2 regions of the Geodermatophilus sp. FMUSA9-8 genome follow, and region 1 is predicted to be linked to the other one. Evidence: predicted binding sites of a transcription regulator. Region 1 holds the regulator's gene; the other holds the start of a gene.

Region 1 (14,331 bases):
GCCGTGGGGGACGTGGGACGCCGGCGGCTGGCCGAGCGGCTGGCGGCACGGATCGCCGACGCCGACGCCGACGCCGACGCCGACACGGCGCCGGGCACCGCGACGGCGGCGCGGCGCCGGTTCCGCGCCTCCGGCCGTGCCTACGTCGAGTTCGTCCTCGACGAGCCCGGGCTGTTCCAGGTGGCCAACCGGCACGACCGCGGCCGCCTGCCCGGCGCCGACCCGTTCGGCGTCCTGGAGGCATGCATCACGGACCTGGTCGACACGGGCGTCCTCGACGAGGACCGGCGGACCGACGCCGCGGCCGCGGCCTGGGCCGCCGTGCACGGGCTGGCGGTGCTGCTGACCGAGGGCCCGCTGCGCCGGCTGCCGCCCGACCGCCGGGAGCGCGTGCTCGAGCGCACCCTCGACATGGTCGAGTCGGGACTGTGACCCGGCCGGGCCCGCAGCGGGACCCGGCCGGCTGCCGCTAGCGGTCGGCCGCGGGGTCGTCCGGGGTGTCGGCGCGGGTCTCCGGCTCGTCGGTCGGCGCCTCCGGCTTGTCGCCGGGGCCCACGTTGCCGGTGCCGCGCGGCTCGCCGCGACCGGTGTCCTGGTCGGCGCCGCCGAAGGGGTTGCGGGGCACCTCGAGGCCGGCGGGGTCGCGGCCCGGGTCCTCGATGCCCTCGCTGCTGCTGGTGCTCACGGGTGCCTCCTGGGTCGGCGTCGTCGTCGTGGTCCTCGTCGCGCCCTACCCGGCTCCCCGCGGGATGCACCTGACCCGTTCCGGTGTTGTACCCGGCGTATGACGACTGCAGAGAAGACAACCCAGGTGACCGCCGCTCCCGCCCGTGTCACATTGGACGTGATGACGACCGCACAGAACCGCGCCGTGCTCGACGACGCACAGGACCGGGCCGACCGCGCCGCCCCGCCGGCCGACGTCCGCCCCGCCCCGGCCGGGCAGTGGGACACCGCCGACGACGTCGACGGGACCACCGGCTCCTACGACCTCGAGGCGCGTGGCGCGCTGCGCCGCGTGGCGGGCCTGTCCACCGAGCTCGCCGACGTCAGCGAGGTCGAGTACCGGCAGCTGCGCCTCGAGCGCGTGGTGCTCGTGGGCGTCTGGACCGAGGGCACCCAGGCCGACGCCGACCGCTCGCTGGCCGAGCTGGCCGCGCTCGCCGAGACGGCGGGCTCGGAGGTGCTCGAGGCCGTGAGCCAGCGGCGCGACAAGCCCGACGCCGGCACCTACGTGGGCTCGGGCAAGGCCGCCGAGATCCGCGACATCGTGGCCGCGACCGGCGCCGACACCGTCATCGCCGACGGCGAGCTGACCCCCGGCCAGCTCAACGCGCTGGAGAAGATCCTCAAGGTGAAGGTGGTCGACCGGACCGCGCTGATCCTCGACATCTTCGCCCAGCACGCCACCAGCCGGGAGGGCAAGGCCCAGGTCGAGCTGGCGCAGATGCAGTACATGCTGCCGCGCCTGCGCGGCTGGGGTGAGTCGCTGTCCCGCCAGGCCGGTGGCCGCGTCGCCGGTGGTGGCGGCATCGGTACCCGCGGTCCCGGTGAGACGAAGATCGAGACCGACCGCCGGCGGATCCGCGCGCGGGTGAGCAAGCTGCGCCGCGAGATCGCCGGCATGGCCACCGCGCGCGCCACCCAGCGCTCGGCCCGCGGCCGCAACGCCGTCCCGAGCGTGGCGATCGCCGGCTACACCAACGCCGGCAAGTCGAGCCTGCTCAACCGGCTGACCGGGGCGGGCGTGCTGGTGGAGGACGCGCTGTTCGCCACCCTCGACCCGACGGTGCGCCGGGCCCAGTCGCCCGACGGCCGCGAGTACACGCTCACCGACACCGTCGGGTTCGTGCGGCACCTGCCCCACCAGCTCGTCGACGCGTTCCGGTCGACGCTGGAGGAGGTGGCCGGCGCCGACCTGCTGCTGCACGTGGTCGACGGCTCCGACCCCGACCCGCTCGGCCAGATCGACGCGGTGCACGTGGTGCTGCGCGAGATCGACGCCGCCGCGGTGCCGGAGTTGATCGTCGTCAACAAGGTCGACGCCATGACCGAGGACGACGTGCTCACCCTCCGTCAGGCGCTGCCCGGCGCGGTGTGGGTCTCCGCGCGCACCGGCGAGGGCATCGAGAAGCTCCGCGAGATCGTGTCGGCGCGGCTGCCGCACCCCGACGTCGAGGTCGAGGTGCTGGTGCCCTACGACCGGGGCGACCTGGTGGCCCGGGTGCACCGCGACGGCGAGGTGCTCAGCGAGCTGCACGAGGCGGCCGGCACCCGGCTGACCGCCCGCGTCGACGGGGGCCTGGCCGCGGCGCTCGAGCGGTTCGCCGTCCCCGTCGCCTGACCGCTCCTCCCGCGTCCCCTCCCGGCGTCCGCCCGGGTGTCCGGCCCCCGCCGGTCACCCGGGCGGCTCGCCGTCCCCCGTTCGGGAGGTCACGGGCGGGTCACGGGCCGGTACCGTGACGACGTGACCAGCGGCCGTGTCATGAGCGGCGCCGTGCGGGGCGGGACGCCGGCCGACGGCGACGCGTCCGTGCCGCCGCCCGCCGTGCGCGCGGGCCGGCCGCCGTGGTGGCTGCTGCTGGTCGCGTTCGCCGTGACGGTCGCGGTCACCGCCGACCTGCTCAGCCGCGGCGTCCTCGAGCGGCTGGACCTGCAGGTCTCGGAGGTCGTGAGCAGTTGGGACCTGCGGGACTCGCCGGCCTACTGGCCGGTCTGGGTGGTCACCCAGGTCGGCGGCCGCGGCACCATCCTCATCGTCTTCGCCGGGCTGGTGGCCTGGCTGTGCGTGCGCGGGCGCACCCTGCTGCCCCTGGTCCGGGTGCTCACCGCGCTGGTCCTGCTCACCGTCGTGGTCTACGCCTTCAAGTTCGGCACCGGCCGGACCGCCCCCGCCTACCCGGGGTCCTTCTTCCACCGCGACGGCGCCAGCTACCCCTCCGGGCACGTGGCCAACGCCGTGCTCATGTGGGGCGTCGCGCGCTGGCAGGCCGCCGAGTACGCCCTGCCCCCGCGCGTGCAGACGCTGCTGTGGTGGCTCGCCGTCGTCGGCCCGGTCGCCACCGGGATCGCGATGGTGTCGCTGGACTTCCACTGGGTCACCGACGCGGTCGTCGGCGCGGCCGTCGGGCTGCTCCTGCTGGGCGTGGTGCACGCACTCGACGCATCCGTCCTGTCACGCTGGGCGAGTGCCCGAGCCGGCCGTCCTCCCGCCTAGCGCGACCGCGCGCGCGGGACGGGCATCGGCCGCTGTCCTCGCGCCGGCCCTCGCGCTCGCCCTGCTGCCCGCGCTGCTCGCGGCTCCGGCCCGCGCGGAGGAGACGGCCGCGCCGTCGGTGCGCTGTCAGGTGACCGATCCGCGGCTGGCCGAGCTGTCCGGGCTCGTCGACGTCGGCGAGCGGATGCTGGCCATCCCCGACGGCGGGGACCAGGTGAGCGTCGCCGTCCTCGACGGCGGGTGCCAGGTCGTCGACGTGACCACCGCGCCGCTGGACCCCTACGACCCCGAGGACCTCGGCGTCGGCGCCGACGGCACCGTGTGGCTCGCCGACACCGGCGACAACAACGCCACCCGGGCGACCGTCGCGCTCATCGCGCTGCGCCCCGACGGCGGCACGGCGCTGTACCGGCTCACCTACCCCGACGGGCCGCACGACGCCGAGGCGCTGCTCGTGGCCCCCGACGGGACGCCGTACATCGTGACCAAGGAGGTGCTGGGCGCGAGCCACGTCTACCGCCCCGCGGCGCCGCTGGTCGACGGCGGCACGGTCGCGCTGGCCGACGTCGGGACGGTGACCTTCACCCTGACCGGCACGCCGGGCGGGCCGGTCGGCCGCGCGGGACAGCTGCTGGTGACCGGTGGCGCGGTGGCGCGCGACGGCAGCCGCATCGCGCTGCGCACCTACACCGACGCCTACGTCTGGCCGCTCGCCGGCTCCGACGTCCCGGCCGCGCTCGCCGGCGAGCCGGTGCGGGTGGCGCTCCCCGACGCGCCGCAGGGGGAGGCGGTGTCCTTCACCGCCGACGGCGGCGCGCTGCTGGTGGCGGGAGAGGGCCTGCCCGGGGACGTCACGCTCGTGCCCGTCCCCGCGGGGACGGCGGCACCCGCGACGCCCGCGTCGACCGCTGCCGGGCCGTCGGGCCTGCTCGACGGCGGCGACGACGGCACGCCCCCGCTGGCCGCGGGGCTGCTCGCCGCCACGGTGGCCACCCTGCTCGTGTGGCTCGCCGGGCGGCTGCGCCGGCGGCGCTCGGCCGGCCAGCCGCCCGCCGCCTGACGCGACCGCCCGCGGGTCGTCCCGGACCCGCCCGGGGTCCGGCGCGCGGGCCGGACCCCGGGAGCTGTCGTCAGACCCGGCGCAGGACGGTGACCACCCGGCCGAGGATGGTCGCCTCGTCGCCCGGGATGGGCTCGTACGCCGGGTTGTGCGGCAGCAGCCACACGTGCCCGTCGCGCCGCTTGTAGGTCTTCACCGTGGCCTCGCCGTCGAGCATCGCGGCCACGATCTCGCCGTTCTCCGCGGTCGGCTGCTGGCGCACGACGACCCAGTCGCCGTCGCAGATGGCCGCGTCGACCATCGAGTCACCGGCGACCTTGAGCATGAACAGCGTGCCGTCGCCGACGAGCTCGCGCGGCAGCGGGAAGACGTCCTCGACCGCCTGCTCGGCCAGCACCGGGCCACCGGCGGCGATCCGGCCGACCAGCGGGACGTAGGTGGGGGCGGCCGTGCCGTCGGCGGCCGGGGCGGCCGGCGCCGACTCGGCGGCGGTGTCGCCGGGCAGCCGGACGTCCAGCGCGCGGGGGCGGTTCGGATCGCGCCGCAGCCAGCCCTTCTTCTGCAGCACCGACAGCTGGTGGGCGACCGACGACGCCGACGACAGGCCGACCGCCTCGCCGATCTCCCGGACCGAGGGCGGGTAGCCGCGGCGCTCGATCGAGTCGCGGATGACCTCGAGGACCCGGCGCTGGCGCTGGGTGAGCCCGTCGCCGGCCTCGGCCCGGTCGGGGAAGGTGCGCACCGCGGCGGTGCCCGTGGCGGTGGCGGCGCCCCCGGCGTCCGCTCCCCGCCGGGCGGCCGGGCGGCGGGAGGCCGTGGTGCCTCGCGCCGTCTCGCCGTCCGTGCGCCGGCCGGTCCCGCTCGTGCCCGCCACGTCTCCTCCTCGCCGGCCGCGTGCCGCGACCTGGTCTCCTGCCCGGGTGCCGTGCCGCCCGGGCGGCCGCCCGGCTCCCGGGTGGACCGGGAGGGAGCGGACGGACGTCCCGCGGGGGACACCGGACGGACGGGGTGCTGGTCGGACCGTAGCGCCTCGGGGCCGCCACTTCAAACGTGTGTTCGAAACACCCGCGGTGTCGTGTCGACCTCGTCGGGGGCATGCGGTAGACATCGCACAGACGTTCGAATCGAACGCGTGTTCGAGGGCGGTCGACGAGGAGGAGCGGGTCATGGGCGGCGTGCGGCAGGCAGTGCTCGAGTTCGACGCGGCGGTGCGGGTGCCGTGGCGGCCGCTCCTCGACGAGCGGGCACCGGCGCCCGCGGCCCGCCGGACGCCGCCGCGCCGGCCCGCCGGCGCCGTGGGGGAGGCGGGCGCGCTGCCGGGCTCCGGTCCGCGCGTGGCCGGTCACCTGCGCCCGGTGCCCGACCGGCCGGCCGCCGCGGCGCCGCGGGCCACGGGTCCCTCCGCCGGTCCGGCCGCCGAGGCGCCGCGCACCCGGCGCGACCCGGCGCGGCCCGGCGGCCGCCCGTTGCGCGCCGAGCCCGCGCGGGGGTCCGGCCGCCGTCCGGCCGCGCCCGCCCCGGTGCCGGTCCGGCTGACCGGCCGCGGGCGGCGGCTCGTCGCTGTCCTCGTGCTCGCCGCCGGGGTGGGCGGCGCGGTGCTGGGCCGGGAGGTCCTCGCGCCCGACGAGGGGCTGCAGCTGGCCGCCGGCAGCAGCGTCGTGGTGGGGGAGGGCGACACCGTGTGGTCGATCGCCGCGGAGGTCGCCCGCGACGACCAGGACGTGCGCGCCGTCGTCGACGCGATCGAGGCGCTCAACGACCTCGAGGGCTCCGTCGTCGAGGTCGGCCAGGTGCTCCGGCTGCCCTGAGCCGGGTCCCGGGTGCTGAGGCCGCTGTCGCTGCGGTGTCGGTGTCGCTGCGGTGTCGGTGTCGGAGTCGGTGTCGGTGTCGGTGCGGAGGTCGGAGAAGTGACGAGAAGCGCGGCGCGAGTTCGTCAACGATCGGCCCCCGGTCGGTCACCCGCCGAGGTCGGATCGGCACCTACGGTCAGGAGCGTGTCAGCAGCCGTGAACAGCAGGGCCGCGGTGTCCTTCGGGTCCCCGCAGGACGTCGAGGTGCTCGTCGAGGGCGCCTGGGTGCCGGGCGCGATGCTCGGCTGGCGGCACGACGCGACGGGCGCGTGCGAGGCCTGGGTACGACTGCGGGCCGACGTGCCCGGGGTCGTCGAGGGCGCCGGCACGTGGGTCGGCCTGGTCGACGTGCGGCTGCCCGAGCGCCACCTCGCGCTCGCCCCCGCTCCCGCCCCGGAGCCCGTCCTCGACCAGGGGTCCGGCGCGCCGGCCGGCGGGCGCCGCGCGTCCCGTGCGTCGCGCCGGTCCCGGCGGCACGGCGGCGACGTCACCGCCGAGCAGCCCGCCGTCGGCGCCGCCGGCGCCGGCCGCCACCGCGCGCCGGCCGAGGCCGTCCCCGGCCGGCACCGCGCGCTCACGACGGAGATGCCGGCGGTCGTCGTGGACGCCGCCGCCACCCCTGCCGAGCCCCTCGCCGCGGCTCTGGCCGCGATCCCGGTCGCGGCCCCCGCCACGGCGGCCCCGGTCGGTGACGCGACCGTCGTCGCCCCCGCGGTGCGCCTGCCCGCGCCCGAGCCCGACCTGCTCACCCGCCCCATCCGGCTCGGCGACCTCGCGCCGAACCCCCGCGGCGGCCGCCCGGCGGTCCCCACCGCCTGAGGCGCTCCTCCCGCCGGGATGTCCCGCGGGGGCCGGTCCGGCCGGCTTCCGCGTCCCTCACGCGTGCCCGGAGGCAGTGCCCGGAGCAGCGCCCGGAGGCAGTGCCCCGGCCGTCGCGTGTACGCCACCTCCCGGTGTCGCGCGCGCCGACACGCGCGGCGCCGCGGCGTGTCGTGTGACGGGTGGGAGAACTGCTCGCGCCTGGTCACCAGTGGGTCACGGTCCCATCGCGCGGGAAGAGACACGCCCGGCGTCGTCTTGCAGATGTAGTGGAGGGCGGCCTACTGTCCCCCTACATCTAGTAGTTGCACCGATGGAAGTCCTCCACAGCTCGTCCTCAGGTCTTCCCCGGCGTCTCCACCGGATGTCCCCAGAGGGGTCCACAGCCCGACCGTCCGCGGAGGAGGTGAACCGCAGTGCGCTGCCCGTTCTGCCACAACGCCGACAGCCGGGTGATCGACTCGCGCGAGGCCGACGAGGGGGCCACCACCCGCCGCCGCCGCTCGTGCCCGGCCTGCGGTCGCCGCTTCACCACCGTGGAGGAGGCGGTGCTCGCCGTGGTCAAGCGCAGCGGCGTCAGCGAGCCCTTCAACCGCTCCAAGGTCGTCGCCGGCGTGCGCCGCGCCTGCCAGGGCCGGCCGGTCGACGAGGACCAGCTCCAGCAGCTGGCCCAGCAGGTGGAGGACACCATCCGCGCCAGCGGCGTGGCCGAGGTCCCGAGCAACGAGGTGGGGCTGGCCATCCTGCAGCCGCTGCGCGAGCTCGACGAGGTCGCCTACCTGCGCTTCGCGAGCGTGTACCGCGCCTTCACCTCGGTCGAGGACTTCGAGAAGGAGATCACCGAGCTGCGGGAGCGCCACCACCGCGGCGGCACCCCGCCCCTGCCCGGCCTGCAGCTCGAGCCCCCGGTGCCCCGCCGCCGGGGCAGCGGGCGCAGCGCGCCGGCGGGCACCTGACCATCCCCGAGCACCACCCGCCGGCAGCGCCGCCGACGGCCCCCGCAGGACAGCCAGAACCGTCAGCACCACCCGCTAGAACAGGGGCGGCTCTCTTCCCCAGCCGCCCGCACCGATCACCAAGGGAGAGCTCGTGACCGAGACCGAGGACCGCGTGGCAGGCCGTACGCGTCGCGCCGCCGCCAAGGCGCCGACCCGGGGGAAGGGCCTGAAGATCAAGCGCGTCTTCACCACCGCCGGTGTGCACCCGTACGACGAGGTGACCTGGGAGCGCCGCGACGTCGTCATGACCAACTGGCGCGACGGCTCGATCAACTTCGAGCAGCGCGGCGTGGAGTTCCCCGCCGAGTGGAGCATCAACGCCACCAACATCGTCACGACGAAGTACTTCCGCGGCGCGGTCGGCACCCCGCAGCGGGAGACGAGCCTGCGCCAGCTGATCGACCGCGTGGTGCTCACCTACGGTGCGGCCGGTCGCGAGCACGGCTACTTCGCCACCGAGGGCGACGCCGAGGTCTTCGAGCACGAGCTGACCTGGATGCTCATGCACCAGTACTTCAGCTTCAACAGCCCCGTGTGGTTCAACGTCGGCACGAGCGCCCCGCAGCAGGTCAGCGCCTGCTTCATCCTCGCCGTCGACGACGAGATGGACTCGATCCTGAACTGGTACCGCGAGGAGGGCCTGATCTTCAAGGGCGGCTCCGGTGCCGGCCTGAACCTCTCCCGCATCCGCTCCTCCAAGGAGCTGCTGTCCTCCGGCGGCACCGCCTCCGGGCCGGTCTCCTTCATGCGCGGCGCCGATGCCTCCGCCGGCACCATCAAGTCCGGTGGGGCCACCCGTCGCGCCGCGAAGATGGTCGTCCTCGACATCGACCACCCCGACATCGAGGAGTTCATCGAGACCAAGGCGCGCGAGGAGGACAAGATCCGCGCGCTGCGCGACGCCGGCTACGACATGGACCTCGGTGGCAAGGACATCACCAGCGTCCAGTACCAGAACGCGAACAACAGCGTCCGCGTCTCCGACGAGTTCATGCGCGCGGTCGAGGAGGGCGACCCGTTCGGCCTGCGCGCCCGGCTCGACGGCTCGGTGATCGAGACCGTCGACGCCAAGGAGCTGTTCCGCAAGGTCACCCAGGCCGCGTGGGAGTGCGCCGACCCCGGCATCCAGTACGACGACACGATCAACGACTGGCACACCAACCCCGAGACGGGCCGGATCAACGCGTCCAACCCCTGCTCGGAGTACATGAGCCTCGACAACAGCTCGTGCAACCTGGCGTCCCTGAACCTCATGAAGTTCCTCAAGGACGACGGGACCTTCGATTCGCGGACCTTCGTCAAGGCCGTCGAGCTGGTCATCACGGCGATGGACATCTCCATCTGCTTCGCCGACTTCCCGACCGAGCCGATCGGCGAGACCACCCGCGCCTACCGCCAGCTGGGCATCGGCTACGCCAACCTCGGCGCCCTGCTCATGGCCACCGGCCACGCCTACGACTCGCGGGGCGGCCAGACGCTGGCGGCGGCGATCACCTCGCTGATGACCGGCACCGCCTACCGGCGCTCGGCCGAGCTGGCCGGCATCGTCGGCGCCTACGAGGGCTTCGCCCGCAACGCCGACGCCCACGCCCGGGTCATGCGCAAGCACGCCGCGGCCAACGACGCGATCCGCCCGGTCGGTGCCGACGACGCCGACGTGCTGCGCGTCGCCACCGCCCAGTGGCAGGAGTGCCTGGAGATCGGCGCGGACAACGGCTGGCGCAACGCCCAGGCCTCCGTGCTGGCCCCCACCGGCACGATCGGCTTCATGATGGACTGCGACACGACCGGCATCGAGCCGGACTTCTCGCTGGTCAAGTACAAGAAGCTGGTCGGCGGCGGCTCCATGCAGATCGTCAACCAGACCGTCCCGCGGGCCCTCAAGAGCCTGGGCTACCAGGACGAGCAGGTCGAGGCGATCGTCGAGTACATCTCCGAGCACGGCCACGTCGTCGACGCGCCGAGCCTGCGCCCGGAGCACTACGAGGTCTTCGACTGCGCCATGGGCGAGCGGGCCATCTCCCCGATGGGCCACGTCCGGATGATGGCCGCGGTGCAGCCGTTCATCTCCGGCGCCATCAGCAAGACGGTCAACATGCCGGAGACGGCGACCGTCGAGGACGTCGAGAACATCTACTTCCAGGGCTGGAAGCTCGGCCTCAAGGCGCTGGCGATCTACCGCGACAACTGCAAGGTCGGCCAGCCGCTGTCCGACGCCAAGGCCAAGAAGACGGAGACCGTGGCCGAGGTCGAGGCGGCCCCGGTGGCCACCACGTCGCACCCGGTGCGCCGCCGGCTGCCCAAGAAGCGCCAGAGCATGACGACGTCGTTCAGCGTCGCCGGCGCCGAGGGCTACATGACGGCCGGGATGTACGAGGACGGCAGCCTCGGCGAGGTGTTCCTCAAGCTGGGCAAGCAGGGCTCGACCCTGGCCGGTGTCATGGACGCCTTCTCGATCGGCATCTCGATCGCGCTGCAGCACGGTGTGCCGCTGGAGACCTACATCCAGAAGTTCACCAACATGCGCTTCGAGCCGGCCGGCATGACCGACGACCCGGACATCCGGATCGCCCAGTCGGTGATGGACTACATCTTCCGTCGCCTGGCGCTGGACCACCTGCCGGTCGACACCCGCGCCACCCTCGGCATCTTCAGCGCCGAGGAGCGCGCCGCGCAGGTGGCCGGGAACTACGGCTCGGCCTCCACCGCGGAGGTCGTCGAGGAGGAGGTCGACGTCGAGGCGCTGCGCGGCTCGGTGCCGACCGAGGCCGGCACCACGAGCGTGGCCAAGGAGAAGGTCACCCCCGAGGGCCCGAAGTCGATCAAGGAGGCCCACTCCTCGGCCGAGCTCCTCGAGCTGGTCACCGGCACCGCCACCGACGCGCCGCTGTGCATGACCTGCGGCACGAAGATGCGCCCGGCGGGCAGCTGCTACGTCTGCGAGGGCTGCGGCTCCACCAGCGGCTGCAGCTGACCGACGGCTGATCCACGACCGGTGCCCCGGTCCCGCACTCGCGGGGCCGGGGCACCGGTCGTTCCGCGCTCGGCACAAGAGATGCGCGGGAAGCGCAATAGGCCAATCTCCCGGCGCATTTCCCGACCATTCCCGCTGTACTGCGGTCGTCCGGTCCCGGCGACGCAGGAGGCACCATGTCCCACCCGACCATGCGAGAGACCGGCGGCGCCCGGTCGCTGCAGGACGCCGTCTCCGACCAGCTGCTGAGCGAGCGCATCCTCGTCCTCGGCAGCGCGGTCGACGACGACGTCGCCAACCAGCTGTGCGCGCGGATGCTGCTGCCCGCCGCCGACGACCCCCACCGCGACGTGCACCTCTACGTCAACTCACCGGGCGGCTCCGTGGATGCCGGGCTGGCCGTCTACGACACCATGCGGTTCATCGGCTGCGACGTGGCCACGTACGCGTTCGGGATGGCGGCGTCGATGGGGCAGTTCCTGCTGACCGCGGGCACGCCGGGCAAGCGGCACGGGCTGCCGCACACCCGGATCCTGGTGCACCAGCCCTCCGCCGGCGTCGGTGGCACCCAGTCCGACATCGCCATCCAGGCCGACGTGCTGCGCCGCCTCAAGCGCCAGGTGAACGAGCTGCAGGCCCTGCACACCGGCCAGGACGTCGAGCGCATCGAGCGCGACTCCGACCGCGACCGCTGGTTCACCCCGGAGGAGGCGCGCGCCTACGGCCTGGTCGACCACGTGGTCTCCTCCGCGGCCGCGCTGCCGGCCGCGCGCACCTGAGGCGGGGACGGGTCGGGCGGGCGGGCTCGGCGGGGAGGCACAGCGGGGAGGGGCGCGAGCGAGGTCACAGCGCCGACGCGGCGGATCGGGTGACGAATCGGTTCCGGTATGCCGATGACCCGTGCGGCCACCGCGCAGCGCCGGCGGATCCGCTCGGCGACGAGGGACCGCGGCCCGGAGGAGCGCCGTCTCCCGGCGGGTGGCCGGCCTCGCCCGCACCACCCGAACGGATCCCGCTCCGCCATGCCCGCCGCCCTCGGCCTCGTCGCGACCCTCCTCAGCATCTCCGTCATCTGGCCCCAGGTCTGGCTGTCCTGCCGGCACGGCCGTACCGCCGGCCTCTCGCCCTCGGCCGCCTGGCTCGCCGCCCCGCTCAACCTGTCCTGGCTCGTCGTCGGGCTCCTGATCGCCGACCCCGCCCAGGTGGTCACCAACACCGTCGTCGGGGCGGGCAACACCGCGGTGCTGGCCGCCCTCCTCCTCGCCCGGCCGGACCTGCGCACCCGCCGCGCGCTGCTGCGCACCGCCCCGGGCGCCGCGGGCCTGACCGCGGTGACGGCCGGCTGCACCGGCGCCGTCCTGCTCCTCGGGGTCGCGCCGTCCGGGGCCGCGGACGTCCTCGCGGCGGCCGCCGCCGTCGTCGGCGCGGCCGCCGCGCTGCCGCAGCCGCTGGCGCTGCTGCGCGACCGCAGCCAGGACCTGTCCGGCATGTCGCCGGTGCGGTGGTGGCTCGGCGCCGGCTCGTGCGCCGCGTGGGCCGGGTACGGCGCCGTCGCGGACCAGTCGCTGATGGCGCTGTCGGCCGCGGTCGGGCTCGCCTGCGCGCTGGTCACCCTCACCGTGGTGTCCGGCCGCCGCCCGCTCGCCCCGGTTGTCGCGCTGGCCGCCCGCCGGCCGCGTCCCCGCCTGGCCGCCGCGGCCTGACGGCACGCCCCGGCGGCGTGCCAGGGTGGAGCACGTGCGCGTCCTGGTCACCGGCAGCTCGGGCCACCTCGGCGAGGCGCTGGTGCGCGTGCTGCGGCAGGCCGGCGATGACGTCGTGGGCCTGGACCTGCTGCCCGCGCCGACCACCGACGTCCTCGCCTCGGTGGGCGACCGCGCGGCGGTCCGGTCCGCGGTCCGCGGCGCCGACGCACTCGTGCACACCGCCACGCTGCACAAGCCGCACGTCGGCACGCACAGCCGGCAGGAGTTCGTCGACACCAACGTCACCGGCACGCTGACCGTGCTGGAGGAGGCCGCGGCCGCCGGTGTCGGGCGGGCGTTGGTCACCAGCACGACCAGCGCCTTCGGACGCGCGCTCACCCCGGCGCCGGGGGAGCCCGCGGCCTGGGTGGACGAGGCGGTCCCGCCGCGGGTGCGCAACGTCTACGGCGCCACGAAGGTCGCCGCCGAGGACCTCGCCGAGCTCGTCGCCCGCGACACCGGCCTGCCCGTCGTCGTGCTGCGCACCTCGCGGTTCTTCCCGGAGGGCGACGACAGCGACGACGTCCGCACCGCGTACGCCGACGACAACGTCAAGGTCAACGAGCTGCTGTACCGCCGGGTCGACCTCGCCGACGTCGTCTCGGCGCACCGCGCCGCGCTCGACCGCGCGCCCGCCCTCGGCTTCGGCCGGTACGTCGTCAGCGCCACCACACCGTTCGGCCGCGGCGACCTCGCGCGGCTGCGCACCGACGCGCCGGCCGTCGTCGCCCGGCTGTTCCCCGACGCCCCGGAGCTGTACGCGCGGCTCGGCTGGCGGCTGTTCCCCTCGATCGACCGGGTGTACGTCAACGACGCCGCCCGCGCCGACCTCGGGTGGACCCCGGGGTGGGACTTCCGCGCGGCCCTCGACGCGCTCGCCGCCGGCCGCCCGCCGCGCAGCGCGCTCGCCCGCAGCGTCGGCGCCAAGGGCTACCACCCGACGTCGACCGGCCCCTACACCGTGCGAGGGTGAGCGCATGAGCGTGCGGATGCGGGCGGTCGCGGCGTACCTGCGGCTGACGGCCAAGCCGCGGATGGCCACCGCCGAGGCGGCCCGCCGCCGGATGGCCGACCCGGGCCCGACCGCCGCGGCGCCCGCGGCGCTGCGCCGTCGCCACGAGGTGGACACCCGCGACGTCGAGGGCTTCCCCGTGGCCACCGTGACCCCGCGCGGCGGCGCGACGCGGACCGTCCTGTACCTGCACGGCGGCGCGTACGTCGCCGGTGCGGCGCCGCAGCACTGGACGCTGGCCGGGCGGCTGGCCGACGCCGGCGCGCGGGTGGTGGTCCCGGACTACGGGCTCGCGCCCCGGCACACGTACCGGGAGGCGTACCGGCTGCTCGACGCCCTGTACCCGGACCTCGGCGACGACGTCGTGCTGGCCGGCGACTCGGCCGGAGGCGGGCTGGCGCTCGGCTTCGCGCAGACCCTCCTCGGCGCCGACCGACCGCAGCCCCGCCAGGTCGCGCTGATCGCCCCGTGGCTCGACCTCGCGCTGGCCGACCCCGCGGTCGCGGTGGCCGAGGCCCGCGACCCGTGGCTGTCCAGCGCGGGCCTGCGCGAGGCCGGGCGCGCGTGGGCCGGCGGCGACGACCCGGCCTACCCGCGGCTCAGCCCGCTGCACGGCCCGCTCGCCGGCCTCCCGCCGGTGCGCGTCTGGGTGGGCA
Region 2 (14,331 bases), on a different contig from region 1:
TCACCCTCAAGCTGCGCCGCTACGACTTCACGACGATGACCCGCTCGCAGACGCTGCCCCAGCCCACCGACGACGCCCGGCAGGTCGCCTCGATCGCGCGGCGGCTGCTCGCCGAGGCCGGCACCGGCGGCGGGCTGCGGCTGATCGGCGTCGGCGTCTCGGGGCTGTCGCAGTACGCGCAGGGCGACCTCTTCGCGGAGGAGCCGGCGACCGCCGAGGAGGCCCTGGACGACGACGTCGTCGAGGCCCCCGAGGCCCCGCCGCCGCCCGCGGACCGGCGCTGGTGGCCGGGGCAGGACGTCGTCCACGACGAGCTCGGCGCCGGCTGGGTGTGGGGGCGCGGGCTGGGCCGGGTGACGGTGCGCTTCGAGGGGCCGCGGACGCCGCCCGGGCCCGTCCGCACGCTCGCCGCGGACGACCCGGCCCTGCACCCCGGTGACCCGCCGGAGTGGCGGGCGGCGGTGCGCGCCGCCGACTGACGCGGGAACCGGGTCAGCCTCGCGACCTGCGGTTTAACCTTGCGCGACGGGCTTCCGGATCGCCTGCGGCGCCGGCCTCACCCGCGTCGTGCTCGACCCCCAAGGGCTGCCCCTCGACGTCGGCCGCACCCAGCGGATCGTCCCGCCGCACATTCACCGCGCTGCCGAGTTGCGCGACGCCGACTACGTGTTCGCCGGCTGCGAGGCCCCGACTTGGTTCTGCGACGTCCACTACCTAATCCACTGGGCGCAGGGCGCCCCGGCCAGCCTCGGCAATGTCAGACATACCTAGGCCATCTCGTCCTATGCTGCGAAGCATGGCGACCTTTGGTGGTCTCTCGCTGGAAGCCTCCGCGAGTCTGGCGGGAGCGGTGTTACTCCTGCGGAACGCGGCCGAGGAGTCCGTGACTGCAACAGTTGCGCCGGGCATTGAGGTCCAAATTGCTGAGGGCGCTCGAATCGTCGTAGTTCGGGGACTAACCGCTCAAGACGCGGCCGCCGTAATTTCAATTGCCCCCGAGATGGCGAACCGAGCACTGGACCTTGTTTCGATGCGCGGGACTGTTACTAGCACACTAGAGGACCCTAGCTCCTTTCACGTCGCATGGTGGGAGGACGCGGGCTCCCGGATTGTCCGGCTCTGGTCAAGGTTGACGATGACCATGACGTTGCGCGCCGCCGGCATAGGTGGAGGTGTCACGGCGCCTGTTCCGCAGCCAATCTGGCATGAGAGCATGCGCTACTTCAGGATGTCGCAGGCTACAGACGACCAGTTCGACGCGTTCAGGAACGTGTTTCTCGGCCTTGAGTCGATCCTTGACCTTATTGATCCTTGGATTAAGGGGGACCGTGAGACCGACTGGATACTGACGGCGCTGCGCAATGCTTCGTCACGGGTCAATCTGCAGGACTACCTGCATACTCCCGCGAGCGATCCCCCTGACGCCATATTCCAAGAGCTTTACCGAACGATCCGTACCGCGATCTTTCACGCCAAAGCAGGCCGCCGTGTCCTGCTACCACAGGTCGAAAGTGACCGAAGCATCGTCGCTGACGCTACGCCGCGCTATGCCCGGCTCTATCTTGACCTGGCCGAAAAGGTGCTCGGCTCGAAGTTTGCTGGTGGTGCCGGCGGCGGAATGACGGCGGCGACCTCGCAGCTGATGGTCGATGCAGCGACACAGAACCTTAATTTAGCCATGACAGACGATCCCACGGTCGCCGAGAGCAGCGACACGACACTGTCGCCACTAGGTAACCCGACGCTATCGCTGCCCACAAGTCGAACGATTCACAGCGTTGGACCGTATTTCGCCACGCTCACCGCCGAAACAGATGTGCCAACAGTCCTCGACACTATGTCACACATCCACCGATACGGTGCATTGATGTCCGATGGTCAGCTGGCGATTGTTGAGAAACTAGAAGGGGGACTCGACCCGTCAGGGTTTGACAGACTCGAAGTGGCCATTGCGGTTCGCGCACGCAACGGCGGCGCGGGGCTTAAGCGGGAGTACGTAACGTAACTCTCCATGACCGCTTGGGGCTGCGGGTCGGGACGACTCCGCCCTACTCTGCGAGCGCCACCACACAACGGTTAATTACGGGTACCGCGTGCAACGCATCGACGACCGGTGGCGCACCTGGCGGGCCGACGGCACCGAAGTCCTCATGGCCACCACCCGCCTGCGCGCCTAACCGCACGGCCCGACCGGCCGCCGTCCCCCGGGTCGGCGGCCCGGGTACGGCCGGCGGGCGTGCGAGGGTGGACGGCGTGACCGAGAACGTCTGGGTGCGGATGACGCAGGCCGATCCCGGCCACTCGGCCGCCTACGTGCAGCGCTTCCGCGACCTCGCCGCCGGCGGGATGGACATCGTTGGGGAGGCCCGGCTGGTCGACGCGATGCTGCCCCGCGGCGCGCGGGTGCTCGACGCCGGCTGCGGGCCCGGCCGGGTGGGCGGGCACCTCGCCGCGGTGGGTCACGACGTCGTCGGCGTCGACGTCGACCCGGTGCTGATCGCGGCCGCCGAGCAGGACCACCCGGGCGCGCGGTGGCTGGTCGGCGACCTCGCGGAGCTCGACCTGCCCGACCGCTTCGACGTCGTCGTGTGCGCCGGCAACGTGGTGACCTTCCTGGCGCCCTCGACGCGGGTGGAGGTGCTGCGGCGCTTCCGTGCCCACCTCGCCGACGGCGGCCGGGCGGTGGTCGGCTTCGGTGCCGGGCGCGACTACGCCTTCGACGCCTTCCTCGACGACGCCCGCGCCGCCGGCCTGGAGCCCGACGTGCTGCTGTCGAGCTGGCACCTGCACGCGTTCACCGCGGACTCGGACTTCCTGGTCGCGGTGCTGCGCCCCTCGTGAGCCCGGTCAGCTGACCTCGGCGAGCCACCCGACGACCCGCAGGTCGCCGTCGAGGTGGACGACGAGCGTCTGCCCGTCGGCGCCGCGCAGGTGCGCCTCGAACAGGCCGTCGCCGTCGACCTCCAGCCACTCGATGGTCGCGCCGGGGTGGTCGGCGAGGGCGGCGGCGGCCACCTCCACGGCGACGTCGGCGGTGAGCTCCGGCGGGAGGGACGGGCGCGGACGGCGGACCCAGGCGTGCCGGCCGACGGTCTCGTGGGTGCGGTTCATGGCGGACCTCCTCGCTGCCCGCGGCGCCGGGGCGGTGCCGCGATGGGTCCGACACTCGCGGCCCGGCCTGGCAGGACCCTGTGCGCGGCGTGCCAGTTCGCCGCGACCCGTCGGCCGGCACCTGCCGCGCTCAGGGCCGCGGGCGGGCACCCCAGATGGCCAGCCCGCCACCGGGCATGCAGACGACCTTCGCCCCGCCCGGACCGTCGTAGGTCCAGGCCTCGTACGAGGGGTCCGGCGCGCACCGCAGCCTCGTCGGCCCCACGGTGAACGACAGGGCGCCCGTCACGTCGACGCCCGCATCGCGGGCCGTGGTCCGCAGCCAGGGATGCAGGAGCGCGACGCCGTCGAGGGTCGTCGGCTCGACCCGGGGGCCTGACCGGCCGGCGACCGCCACCGGGCACGCGAGCGTCAGCAGCGAGCCGTCGTCGAGGACCACCTGGACGTCACCGACGCCGACGCGCACCTGGTCGGCCGACCGCCCCTCCAGCGACCGCAGCAGCCGGTCGGCCTCCTCGACGTCGCCCACGCGGTCAGGGTGCCAGTCCGTCCTCGTCGCGTTCAGGGCGCTCGACTCCGGACGGCGGCCCGGAGCCGGGCGTCAGCGGGCGCCGAGGGCGAGGGTCAGCTCGAGCACCGTCTTGGGGTCGTCGAGGCGGGCGCCGTAGAGCTCACGGAGCTGGCCCATCCGGTAGCGGACCGTCTGCGGGTGCACGAACAGCTCGGCGGCCACCTGCTCGCGGCGGCCGTGGTGCAGCAGCCACGAGCGCAGCGTCTCCAGGAGCTTCTCCCGCGGCCCGGGACCGAGCTCGTCGAGCGGCGCCAGCACCTGCGCGCGCAGGTCGGCCAGCGCCTCGCCGTCGGCCCGCAGCACCAGGTCGGCCAGCCGGACCTCGGTGTCCACCGGCGCCTCGCCGTCGGGGAGCAGGCCCAGCTGCAGCGCCCGGAGCGCCCGCGAGTAGGAGGAGCGGGTGTCCTGCCACGGCCGCGCCGGGCCGACGACGGCGCCCCGGCCGGTCAGCGAGGACAGCAGCGCCGCCCGCGCGAAGCCCTCGGCGTCGGGGACGAGCAGCACCGCCCGCTCGGAGGAGGCCTCGGCGCCGGGCACGTCCTCGCCGGCCTGCAGCGTGCGTGCGTCGAGCACCCCGAGGGCACCGCGGGCGTCAGCCTCGGGCACCAGCACCGCGGTGAGGGTGCGCGGCGGCGTCCAGTCCGCGCGCTCGGCGGCGACGGTCAGCTCGTACGCGGGCGCGCCGGTGAGGAGCAGCTCCGCGAGGCGCTCGAGGTGGCGCCGCCGCACCCGGCCGCTGGCGGCGAGGTGGTCGGCGTGGCCGGACGCGCTCGCCGCCGACAGCCGGTCGATGTAGGCGAACACCAGCTCGGCGAAGCGGGCGAGCGACCCCGCGGGCATGCCCGCCGCCACCGCCGTCGCGCTCAGGTGCCGCCACGCCACGCGGGCGCCCACCCGGTAGGCGGCCAGCAGGGCGTCCATCGACCGGCCGGTGCGCGCCTCCCCGCGGCCCAGCGAGTAGGCGCCCTCGATGGCGGGGTCGATCGGCCGGCTGGCGTCGACACCCCCGGCCGACGTCGCCAGCTCGAGGAACCCGGCGAGCGCGAGCTGCACGGCGTTCTCGATCTTGCGACCCATGGGCCCGCGGAACGCCTCGGCGTAGCTCGGCACCTCGACGACGATCGCCGCCACCGTCCGCTCGGCGACCGCCGGCAGCTCGGCCATCACGGCCGCCGCGACGTCCGCCGCGAACGTCTCCTGCTGGACCGTCACGTGACCTCCTCGTGACCTCACTTGTTCGCCGGGAACAGTATCCGCGTCCACGTTCACGTCGAGAGCACAGGTGATTGCGCGACCCGCAGGGAACAGTGGATGTATGACCGCGACCGTTCCGCGCCCTTCCCCGGCCCGGCCGGCCCTCAGGGCGCTGCGCGACCGCGCGCTGCGCCTCGCCGAGCTCGTCACCACGCCCCTGCTGCCCGCCGACTACCTCGACCTGATCGACCCGCTGCGGTCCGGCGCCGCCCTGCGCGGGCGCATCGAGGCGGTCCTGCCCGAGACGCGCGACGCCGCCACCGTCGTCATCCGGCCCGGCGCCGACTGGCAGCCGCACCGGCCCGGCCAGTACGTGCGGATCGGCATCGACGTCGACGGCGTCCGCATGTGGCGCGCGTACTCGATCACCTCCGACCTCGGCCGCACCGACGGCTGCTTCACGGTCACGGTCAAGGCCATCCCCGGCGGCAAGGTCAGCAACCACCTCGTCCGCCGCGCGGAGCCGGGCACCGTCGTCCAGCTCGACCAGGCCACCGGCGAGTTCTGCCTGCCCGCCCAGCTGCCGGCCAAGGCGCTGTTCGTCACCGCCGGCTCCGGGATCACCCCGGTCATGGGCATCCTGCGCAACCACCCCGAGCTCTCCGACGTCGTCCTCGTGCACTCCGCCCCCACCGCCGACGACGTCGTCTTCGGCGCCGAGCTGCGGCAGCTGGCCGCCGACGGCCGGATCCGGCTGGTCGAGCAGCACACCGACACCGCCGGGATGCTCGACGCCGCCGCGATCGCCGCGCTCGTCCCCGACCACGCCGAGCGCGCCACCTGGGCGTGCGGGCCGGTCGGCATGCTCGAGGCGCTGGAGGAGCACTGGGCCGCCGCCGGCCTCTCCGACCGGCTCTACACCGAGCGTTTCCGCCCGAAGGTGCTGGTCGCCGGCGAGGGCGGCACGGTCACCTTCACGGGGAACGGGACGTCGCTCGAGGCCGACGGGGCCACCCCGATCCTCGACGCCGCCGAGGAGGCCGGCGTCCTCATGCCCAGCGGCTGCCGCATGGGCATCTGCTACGGCTGCGTCCTCCCGCTGCGCGAGGGCGCCGTCCGCGACCTGCGCACCGGCGAGGTGACCACCGCCGCCCCGGGCGACGGCGTCCTCGTCCAGACCTGCATCAGCGCCGCCGCCGGCGCCTGCGACATCGACCACTGAGCAGGACCCGGCTCACAGACCACCGACCCCCCTACGCGACACCGAGAGCCAGAGGAGCCGCATAGACATGACCGTGCTGCAGAAGAAGGCCGACAACCCGATCGAGCACCTCACCCCCGAGGACATCGAGCTCATCGGCAAGGAGCTCGACGAGATCCGCCAGGGCGTGATGGACAGCCGCGGCGAGGCCGACGCGCGCTACATCCGCAAGGTCATCGACGTGCACCGCAAGATCGAGCTGGGCAGCCGCGCCGTCCTGCTGGCCTCCGGTTTCCCGCCGGCCTGGATCGCCGGGACGATCGGCCTGTCGATCGCCAAGATCCTCGAGAACATGGAGATCGGGCACAACATCCTCCACGGCCAGTGGGACTGGATGCGCGACCCGAAGATCCACTCCACGACGTGGGAGTGGGACATGGCGAGCCCGGCCGAGCAGTGGAAGCACTCGCACAACGAGCTGCACCACACGTACACGAACGTGATCGGCAAGGACAACGACCTCGGCTACGGCATCATGCGCGTCGACGAGGACCAGCCGTGGACGCCGATGTACCTCGGCCAGCCGCTGTGGAGCTTCGTCAACGCCTGCTTCTTCGAGTACGGGATCGCCGCCTACGACCTCGAGCTCGGCGCGGTGATCGCCAAGAAGCAGACCGGCGACCCGGAGTTCCGCCGCCGGGCCAAGCAGGTGCTGGTCAAAATCGGCCGGCAGGTGCGCAAGGACTACGTCATCCACCCGCTGCTGTCGGGCCCGAACTTCGTCGCCACCCTGGCCGCCAACTTCACCGCGAACATCGTGCGGAACCTGTGGTCGAACTCGGTCATCCTCTGCGGGCACTTCCCCGAGGGCGTCGAGACCTTCGAGAAGAAGTCGATCGACGGCGAGACCCGCGGCGAGTGGTACCTGCGCCAGATGCTCGGCTCGGCCAACATCTCCGGCTCCAAGGCGATGCACATCCTGACCGGCAACCTGTCGCACCAGATCGAGCACCACCTGTTCCCGGATCTGCCGAGCAACCGGTACGCCGAGATCGCGCCCAAGATCCGTGACCTGTTCGACCGCTACGGCCTCAACTACCACACGGCGCCGCTGCCGCAGCAGGTCGCGTCGGCCTGGCACAAGATCATCCGGCTGTCGCTGCCGAACGGCTGGCTGCAGAACACCACCGCCCGCAACCTGCCCACCCAGCTCGGCAAGCTGTGGAAGATGACGACGGGCAAGCCGCGCGTCCGGCGCGTGCTGCTCCGCGAGCAGGCCGCCATGGCCGCCGCTGCCTGATCCACCGCGCACGACAGAGGGGCCCGGGACGACACCGTCGTCCCGGGCCCCCCTGCGGTCAGCGGCCGGTCAGGGCCGCAGCGCCGGTGCCGCGTAGTTCAGCGGCAGCAGGAGGGCCGGGTCGCTGATCGGCACCTCCCACACCGCCTCGCCGCCGTCGGGGTCGATGACCTGCCCGGTGCGCAGGAACGTCGCCACCTGCCGCTGGCCCTGCAGCGCCGCCGGCAGGGTCAGCTGCAGCAGGAAGGAGTGCGGGTTGTTGGCCGCGTTCGCCGTCCTGTCGTTGCGGTAGAGGCTGGTCCGCGACCACAGGTCCCCGGCGTCGACCAGCGTGTACGACGTCGGGTTGGGCACCGTCTGGTCACCGAAGGCCACCTGGACGACGACCCGCTCGGGCGCGATGAGCGGCGCGAAGGTCTCCGGGCTGCCCGGCCGGGACAGCCAGGTGGCCCGCGCCAGGTACTCCTGGATCGCCGCCGCCCCCGGCACGGTCAGCGTCACCGGGCCCTCGCCGCGCAGCGGCATCTGCTCCTGGAAGAAGCCGCGGGTCGGGTCGCTGCTGTTGAGCAGGCCGGCCGCCTGCAGCGCCTGGGTGGTCAGCGGCCGGAACGACGGCGACAGCCGCGCGATCTCGGTGATCGGGCCGCCGGGCACGTTGAGCACCGAGCGGGCGATCGCCGGGTCGGCGCCGGTGACCATCGTCCCGTAGATGCCCCCGAAGCTCTGGCCGAAGTAGGTCACCCCGCTGCCGGAGAGGTCGGCGGTGCCGTTGCGGTCGACGTCGGTGCCCAGCGAGCGCACCAGCGTCATGACGTCCGCGGCGGTCTGCCGCAGCGCGTCCCGCGACGACGCCGCGGCGATCGCCCCGGTGGCCGAGGAGCCCTCGGTGTTGCCGATGACGCCGTCGCCGTTCTGGTCGACGCCCCGGCCGTAGGACGGCAGCCGCGTCGTCTGGCCGCCGCTGGTCACGACCCACTCGCTGCCGGGCCCGTAGCCGTGGCCGACGACGTTGGTGCCGATCGTGGCGAGGCCGGCGTTGGCGTTGCCGACGGCGGCGAGGAAGACGCTCGTCGTCGAGGCGGTGAAGCCGTGGCCGAAGACCGCCGTCGGCCAGCCTCCCGACGGGGACGTGCCCGGCGGGAGGACGGCGACGATCGGCAGCCGGGCCTTGCCCACCGGCGCCGGGCCGCCGTCGCGGGTGGGCGTCTGCCGGATGGAGACGTCGGGCTGCAGCCACGACGGCGCCTCGTAGGAGCCGAAGACCAGCGTGCTGCCGGCCGGGTAGGGCGGGAGCACCACCGGGACGGTCTGGTCGGCGGCGCCGCGGTCCTGCAGCTGCGCGACCGTGGTGCCGGCCGCCGGGAAGACGCCCTCGATCCGCAGGCCCGGCACGATCCCCTGGGCGCGGAGGGCCACGCCGCTCTCGATCTGCCGGCGGATGTCGAGCAGACCGTCGGTCGCGCTCAGCGTGGTGAAGGTGTCCTGGGTGGCCGTGTTGTCCGGGCCGCCCTGCACCTTCAGGCGGTACGTCGTGCCGGGCGCGAGCTGCTCGGCCGGGTGGGCGTACAGCGTGTTGGTGGCCGGGTCCCACACGACGCGGTCGACGCCGGTACGCCACCCGCCGTGCTCCTCCTGGACGGTGATGCGCGCGGCGGTCGCCGCCGGGTCGACGGGCGAGCTGAACCGCACGGCGATCCGCGGGTCCAGGTCGAAGCCGTCGAGCTGGTTGAGCGACTGCACCAGGCCGCAGGTGACCGGGGCCCCGCAGTCGGCCGTCGGGAGGGCGACCCGCCGTCCGGTCAGCTGGGCCGGGTCGCGGACGGTCAGGGAGTTCGACGGGAAGACCGAGAGGGGCTCGGCCTTCTGCGGGGCGGCCAGCGCGGGGGTCGCGGTGACCGAGAGGGTGGTCGTGAGGGCCAGCGCACCGAGGAGCGACGAGGTCGCCCGGTGCCAGCGTCGTTGCTGCACAGGCTTCTCCAGATGGAAGGGACGAACCGGTCCTTCCTAGCCTCCGGTGAGCCGTATCACAACTGGCGGGTGTTGCAGCCGGTCCGGCTCCACGTGGAACACCGGTGCCGACCGGGCCGTCGCCGTCCGCCCCGAGGACGCCGCAGCGGCCCGGAGCGGGGTGCTCCGGGCCGCTGCGCGCGCCTGGCCGGGCGGCCGTGTGGCTGCCTAGTTGGCCATGTCCACGAAGCGGCTGTAGTGGCCCTGGAAGGCGACGGTGACGTTCGCGGTCGGGCCGTTGCGGTGCTTGACCAGCATGATGTCGGCCTCGCCGGCCCGCGGGGACTCCTTCTCGTACATGTCCTCGCGGTGGATCATCATCACCATGTCGGCGTCCTGCTCGATCGAGCCGGACTCGCGGAGGTCGGACAGCATCGGCTTCTTGTCCTGGCGCTGCTCCGAGCCACGGTTGAGCTGAGACATCGCGATCACCGGGACCTCGATCTCCTTGGCCAGCAGCTTGAGGGCACGGGAGAACTCCGAGACCTCCTGCTGACGGCTCTCGACGCGCTTGCCCGACGTCATGAGCTGGAGGTAGTCGATGACCACGAGCTTGAGGTCCTGGCGCTGCTTGAGCCGCCGCGCCTTGGCCCGGATCTCCATCATCGTCATGTTCGGCGAGTCGTCGATGTAGAGCGGGGCGTCGGCCACCTCACCCATCCGGCGGGCGAGCTTCGACCAGTCCTCGTCCGACAGCGTGCCCGCGCGCATGTGGTGCAGCGGCACCTTCGCCTCGGCCGACAGCAGCCGCATCGTGATCTCGTGCTTGCTCATCTCGAGCGAGAAGATGACGGCGGGCATGTGGTGCTTCACCGTGGCCGACCGGGCGATGTCGAGCCCGAGGGTCGACTTGCCCACACCGGGACGGGCGGCGATGACGACCATCTGCCCGGCCTGCAGGCCGTTGGTCAGCTCGTCGAGGTCGCGGATGCCGGTGGGCACGCCGCGGGCGGTGCCGCCGCGGGAGGCGATGGCGTCGAGCTCGTCCATCGTCGGCTGCAGGACGTCCTCGAGGCGCGAGTAGTCCTCGCTCATCCGCTTCTCGGTGACCTCGTAGATCTCCTGCTGCGCGCGGTCGACGATGTCGTCGACGTCGCCCCGCCCGCCGGCCGCGCCGTAGCCGAGCTGCACCACGCGGGTGCCGGCCTCGACCAGCCGCCGCAGCGTGGCCTGCTCGGCCACGATCTGCGCGTAGTAGCCGGCGTTGGCCGCCGTGGGCGTGGAGGCGATGAGCGTGTGCAGGTAGACCGCGCCGCCCATCTTCGACAGCTGGTCGGTGCGGTTGAGCTCGGCGGCGACGGTGATCGCGTCGGCCGGCTCACCCCGGCCGTAGAGGTCCAGGATGCAGTCGTAGATCACCTGGTGGGCCGGCCGGTAGAAGTCGTTGCCGGTCAGCTGCTCGACGACGTCGGCGATGGCGTCCTTGCTCATCAGCATGCCGCCGAGCACCGACTGCTCGGCGGCGACGTCCTGCGGGGGCTGCCGGTCGTACTCCGGCGCCGTGGCCTGCGGCCGGCTGAAGTCGTCGGCGACCGCCACCTGGTACCTCCCTGTGCTCGTGGGCGCGCGCGGACACAGCCCGGGCGGGAGCCCGGGCCCGGTGGGGGAGCACCAGGACGCGCGACGCTCGTGCCCGAACGTCCGTCCGAGCACGTTGCTACCGGGAGCCACCGACAGTTCTCCGCCGGGACCCGGTGCCGCAGAGGACGGTAGGAAACCGACGGCCGGTCCGTCCAACACCCGTGTGCACCGCGTTCTGCACAACTTGTGGACAAGTCGGTGGACAGCCCGAGTCGACATGTGGAGACGGGCGGGACACCGACCGGCCATCCGCGGGTCCTGCGGGTGTCACCTGCGGGCGCTCCGCCCACGGGCTGTGGACACGAAGAAGTCGGGCGATCCGACGTCCGGGCGTGTCGTGTCGTCCCGTCCGGAACACCGGTCCCAGCAGCCCACCCGCCGGGTCGTACGAGCCCCCGGGCGGCCCCGCGCGCGGCACGGGAGACTGGCCCGGTGGACCCCGCGGACCTCGGCAGCTACCTGTCCACCCGGCGCGCCCGCGTCCGCCCGGCCGACGTCGGCCTGCCCGAGGGCCCCCGCCGCCGGGTGCCGGGCCTGCGCCGCGACGAGGTCGCGCGGCTGGCCGGCACCTCGGTCGAGTACTACACCGAGCTCGAGCAGGGGAAGGCCACGCACCCGTCCCCGCAGGTGCTCGCGGCGCTGGCCCGGGCGCTGCGGCTCGACGGCGACGAGCGCGACCACCTGTTCCACCTGGCCGGCCTCGCGCCGCCGTCGTCGGGCCGCAGCGGGCACGTGCAGCCGGCGATGCTCACCCTGCTCGACCGCCTGGGGACGACGCCGGCGCGGGTCATCACCGACCTCGACGTGACCCTCGCGCAGAACCCCATGGCCGAGGCCCTGCTCGGCGACGCCGGGCCGCGGACCTGGCCCGCCGCGAGCTTCGTCTACCGCTGGTTCACCGACCCCGCGGCGCGGGGCCTCTACCCCGCCGAGGACCACCCGCGGCACTCGCGGGAGAGCGTGGCCGACCTGCGCGCCGCCGTCGCCCGCCGGGGGCGCGACGACGAGGCCGAGGACCTGGTGGAGCGCCTGCACGCCGCCAGCGACGAGTTCGCGGCGCTGTGGGCCAGCGGCGACGTCGCCGTGCGGCGCAGCGTCCGCAAGCGGATCGTGCACCCGACCCTGGGCGTGATGGAGCTCGACTGCCAGCGCCTGGTCAGCGACGACGGCCGGCAACGACTGCTGTTCTTCACCGCGCCGCCCGGCAGCGCCGCCGTGGGCCAGCTGGAGCTGCTCTCGGTGGTGGGCCGCCAGGACCTGGGGACCCCCTCCGGGGCCTGAGCGCCCTCTCAGGGGCCGGGGACGCCGCGGGGGGCGCCGGACGGAGTGTCCGACGCCCCCCGGGCGGTGCTGCGGTGCGTCAGCCGGCGACGACCTCGATCGCCAGCTGGGTGGTGACCTCCGGGTGCACCCGCACGGTGACGGTGTGCTGGCCGGTGGTCTTGATGCTGCTCGGCAGCTCGATGCGGCGGCGGTCCAGCTCCGGGCCACCGGCGGCCGTGACGGCCGCGGCGACGTCGGCGGTGGTGACGCGGCCGAACAGGCGGCCACCGTCGCCGGCGCGGGCCGGCACCCGGACGGTCAGGCCGGAGAGGCGGCCGGCCACGGCCTGCGCCTCCTCGAGCGACCGCACCTCGCGGGCGGCACGCGCCCGGCGCAGCGACTCGACCTGCTTCTCGGCACCGCGGGAGGCGACGATGGCCAGCCCGCGGGGGAGGAGGTAGTTGCGGGCGTAGCCGCCCTTGACCTCCACCGTGTCACCGGAGGACCCGAGACCGGTGACCTCCTGCGTCAGGATCAGCTTCTGGGTGCTCATGGTCAGCGCGCCGTCGAGGTGTAGGGCAGCAGGGCCATCTCACGGCTGTTCTTGACGGCCGTGGCGACGTCCCGCTGGTGCTGGCTGCAGTTGCCGCTCACGCGGCGGGCACGGATCTTGCCGCGGTCGGAGATGAACTTCCGCAGCAGGGTCGTGTCCTTGTAGTCGATGTAGGTCGCCTTGTCCTTGCAGAACTGGCAGACCTTCTTCTTGGGCTTGCGCACGGGGGGCTTGGGCACTGGGTTCTCCAGGTACGGCTAGATCTGGGTAGAGAGGGATCAGAAGGGCGGCTCGTCGGACGGGCCGGCCGGCGTGGACCAGGGGTCGCTCGCCCCGCCGCCACCGCCGCCGAAACCGCCACCACCACCGCCGCCGAAACCGCCGCCACCGCCGCCGCCACCCTCACCGCGGGCGGCACGGGTGACCTTCGCGGTGGCGTAGCGGAGGGAGGGGCCGATCTCGTCGACCTCGAGCTCGATCACGGTGCGCTTCTCGCCCTCCTTCGTCTCGAACGAGCGCTGCTTGAGGCGCCCCGAGACGATGACCCGCGAGCCGCGGGTGAGGGACTCGGCCACGTTCTCGGCCGCCTGCCGCCAGACGTTGCAGCGGAGGAACAGCGCCTCGCCGTCCTTCCACTCCTGCGACTGCCGGTCGAAGGTGCGGGGCGTCGAGGCGACCGTGAAGTTGGCGACCGCGGCACCCGACGGCGTGAACCGCAGCTCCGGGTCGGAGGTCAGGTTGCCGATGACGGTGATGACGGTCTCGCCGGCCATGCTCAGTGGACCTCGGGCCGCATCAGCTTGGTGCGCAGGACCGACTCGTTGAGGTTGAGCTGGCGGTCGAGCTCGGCGACCGCCGCGGGCTCGGCCTGGATGTCGACGACGGCGTAGATGCCCTCGACGTGCTTCTTGATCTCGTAGGCCAGGCGGCGCCGGCCCCAGATGTCGGTCTTGACGGTGCCACCGGAGTTGGTGACGACGGTCAGGAACCGGTCGAGGGAGGGAGCGATGGTGCGCTCCTCCAGGTCGGGGTCGAGGATGACCATCAGTTCGTAGTGACGCACGGAGAACCCCACCTCCTCTGGTCTGGGCGGCTGCAGGACGTCTGCAGCAGGAGGGTCGTACACGCGTCGCGCGCCCTGCCTGCCGGGACGGCACACGGGACGCGCAGGTCGAGGGTACCAGCGCGGCCGCCGGCCCCGGCCGGGGACGGCGGCCGCAGGCACGCAGGTCAGGTGCGCCGGGCGCCGGGCGCGCGCAGGGCGAGGTGCGTGCGGACGAGCGCGGCGGTGGCGCCGGCCAGCGCGACGACGGCAAGCAGCGCCGGCAGCGGCAGCCCGACGGCGGGAGGCGGCCCGCCGGCGGTGACGGTGCTGCTCTCCTCGTCGATCGCCGTGCCGTCGAGACCGCGGAGGTCGCCGGGCACGGGCACCGGGACGCCGTCGTGGCTCCCCGGCAGGCCGCCGGCACCCGCGCCGGGTGCACCGGCCGCGCCCCCTCCGGAGGACGCCGCGGGGAGGCCGGGAGCCGCCGCGACCGCGTCGCCCACCG

The links. Region 1 encodes LexA, which represses DNA repair genes until DNA is damaged. Its sites were predicted from a motif close to TCGAACANNTGTTCGA; they were not measured.
Region 2: a site for LexA is predicted at 11,018-11,033, ahead of dnaB (replicative DNA helicase). Genes of this name have one in related genera too.

Annotation. Positions count from the first base shown of each region.
Region 1 covers NZ_JBAGKE010000007.1:220,529-234,859, reverse strand. Annotated here, with positions in the region: gene WA616_RS16185 (TetR-like C-terminal domain-containing protein) at 1-432, shown strand, start outside; gene WA616_RS16180 (hypothetical protein) at 470-685, opposite strand; gene hflX (GTPase HflX) at 848-2,344, shown strand; gene WA616_RS16170 (phosphatase PAP2 family protein) at 2,468-3,217, shown strand; gene WA616_RS16165 (hypothetical protein) at 3,189-4,277, shown strand; gene lexA (transcriptional repressor LexA) at 4,348-5,151, opposite strand; gene WA616_RS16155 (LysM peptidoglycan-binding domain-containing protein) at 5,444-6,085, shown strand; gene WA616_RS16150 (hypothetical protein) at 6,272-6,946, shown strand; gene nrdR (transcriptional regulator NrdR) at 7,363-7,902, shown strand; gene WA616_RS16140 (vitamin B12-dependent ribonucleotide reductase) at 8,036-10,918, shown strand; gene WA616_RS16135 (ClpP family protease) at 11,095-11,697, shown strand; gene WA616_RS16130 (SemiSWEET transporter) at 11,941-12,621, shown strand; gene WA616_RS16125 (NAD-dependent epimerase/dehydratase family protein) at 12,656-13,636, shown strand; gene WA616_RS16120 (alpha/beta hydrolase fold domain-containing protein) at 13,641-14,331, shown strand, end outside.
Region 2 covers NZ_JBAGKE010000010.1:28,797-43,127, forward strand. Annotated here, with positions in the region: gene WA616_RS19120 (DNA polymerase IV) at 1-479, shown strand, start outside; gene WA616_RS19125 (hypothetical protein) at 797-2,005, shown strand; gene WA616_RS19130 (class I SAM-dependent methyltransferase) at 2,254-2,841, shown strand; gene WA616_RS19135 (hypothetical protein) at 2,848-3,111, opposite strand; gene WA616_RS19140 (DUF6188 family protein) at 3,242-3,640, opposite strand; gene WA616_RS19145 (PucR family transcriptional regulator) at 3,713-4,894, opposite strand; gene WA616_RS19150 (ferredoxin reductase) at 4,998-6,098, shown strand; gene WA616_RS19155 (fatty acid desaturase family protein) at 6,166-7,377, shown strand; gene WA616_RS19160 (Ig-like domain-containing protein) at 7,447-9,345, opposite strand; gene dnaB (replicative DNA helicase) at 9,553-10,923, opposite strand; gene WA616_RS19170 (helix-turn-helix transcriptional regulator) at 11,398-12,246, shown strand; gene rplI (50S ribosomal protein L9) at 12,326-12,781, opposite strand; gene rpsR (30S ribosomal protein S18) at 12,784-13,020, opposite strand; gene WA616_RS19185 (single-stranded DNA-binding protein) at 13,060-13,554, opposite strand; gene rpsF (30S ribosomal protein S6) at 13,557-13,844, opposite strand; gene WA616_RS19195 (hypothetical protein) at 14,012-14,331, opposite strand, start outside.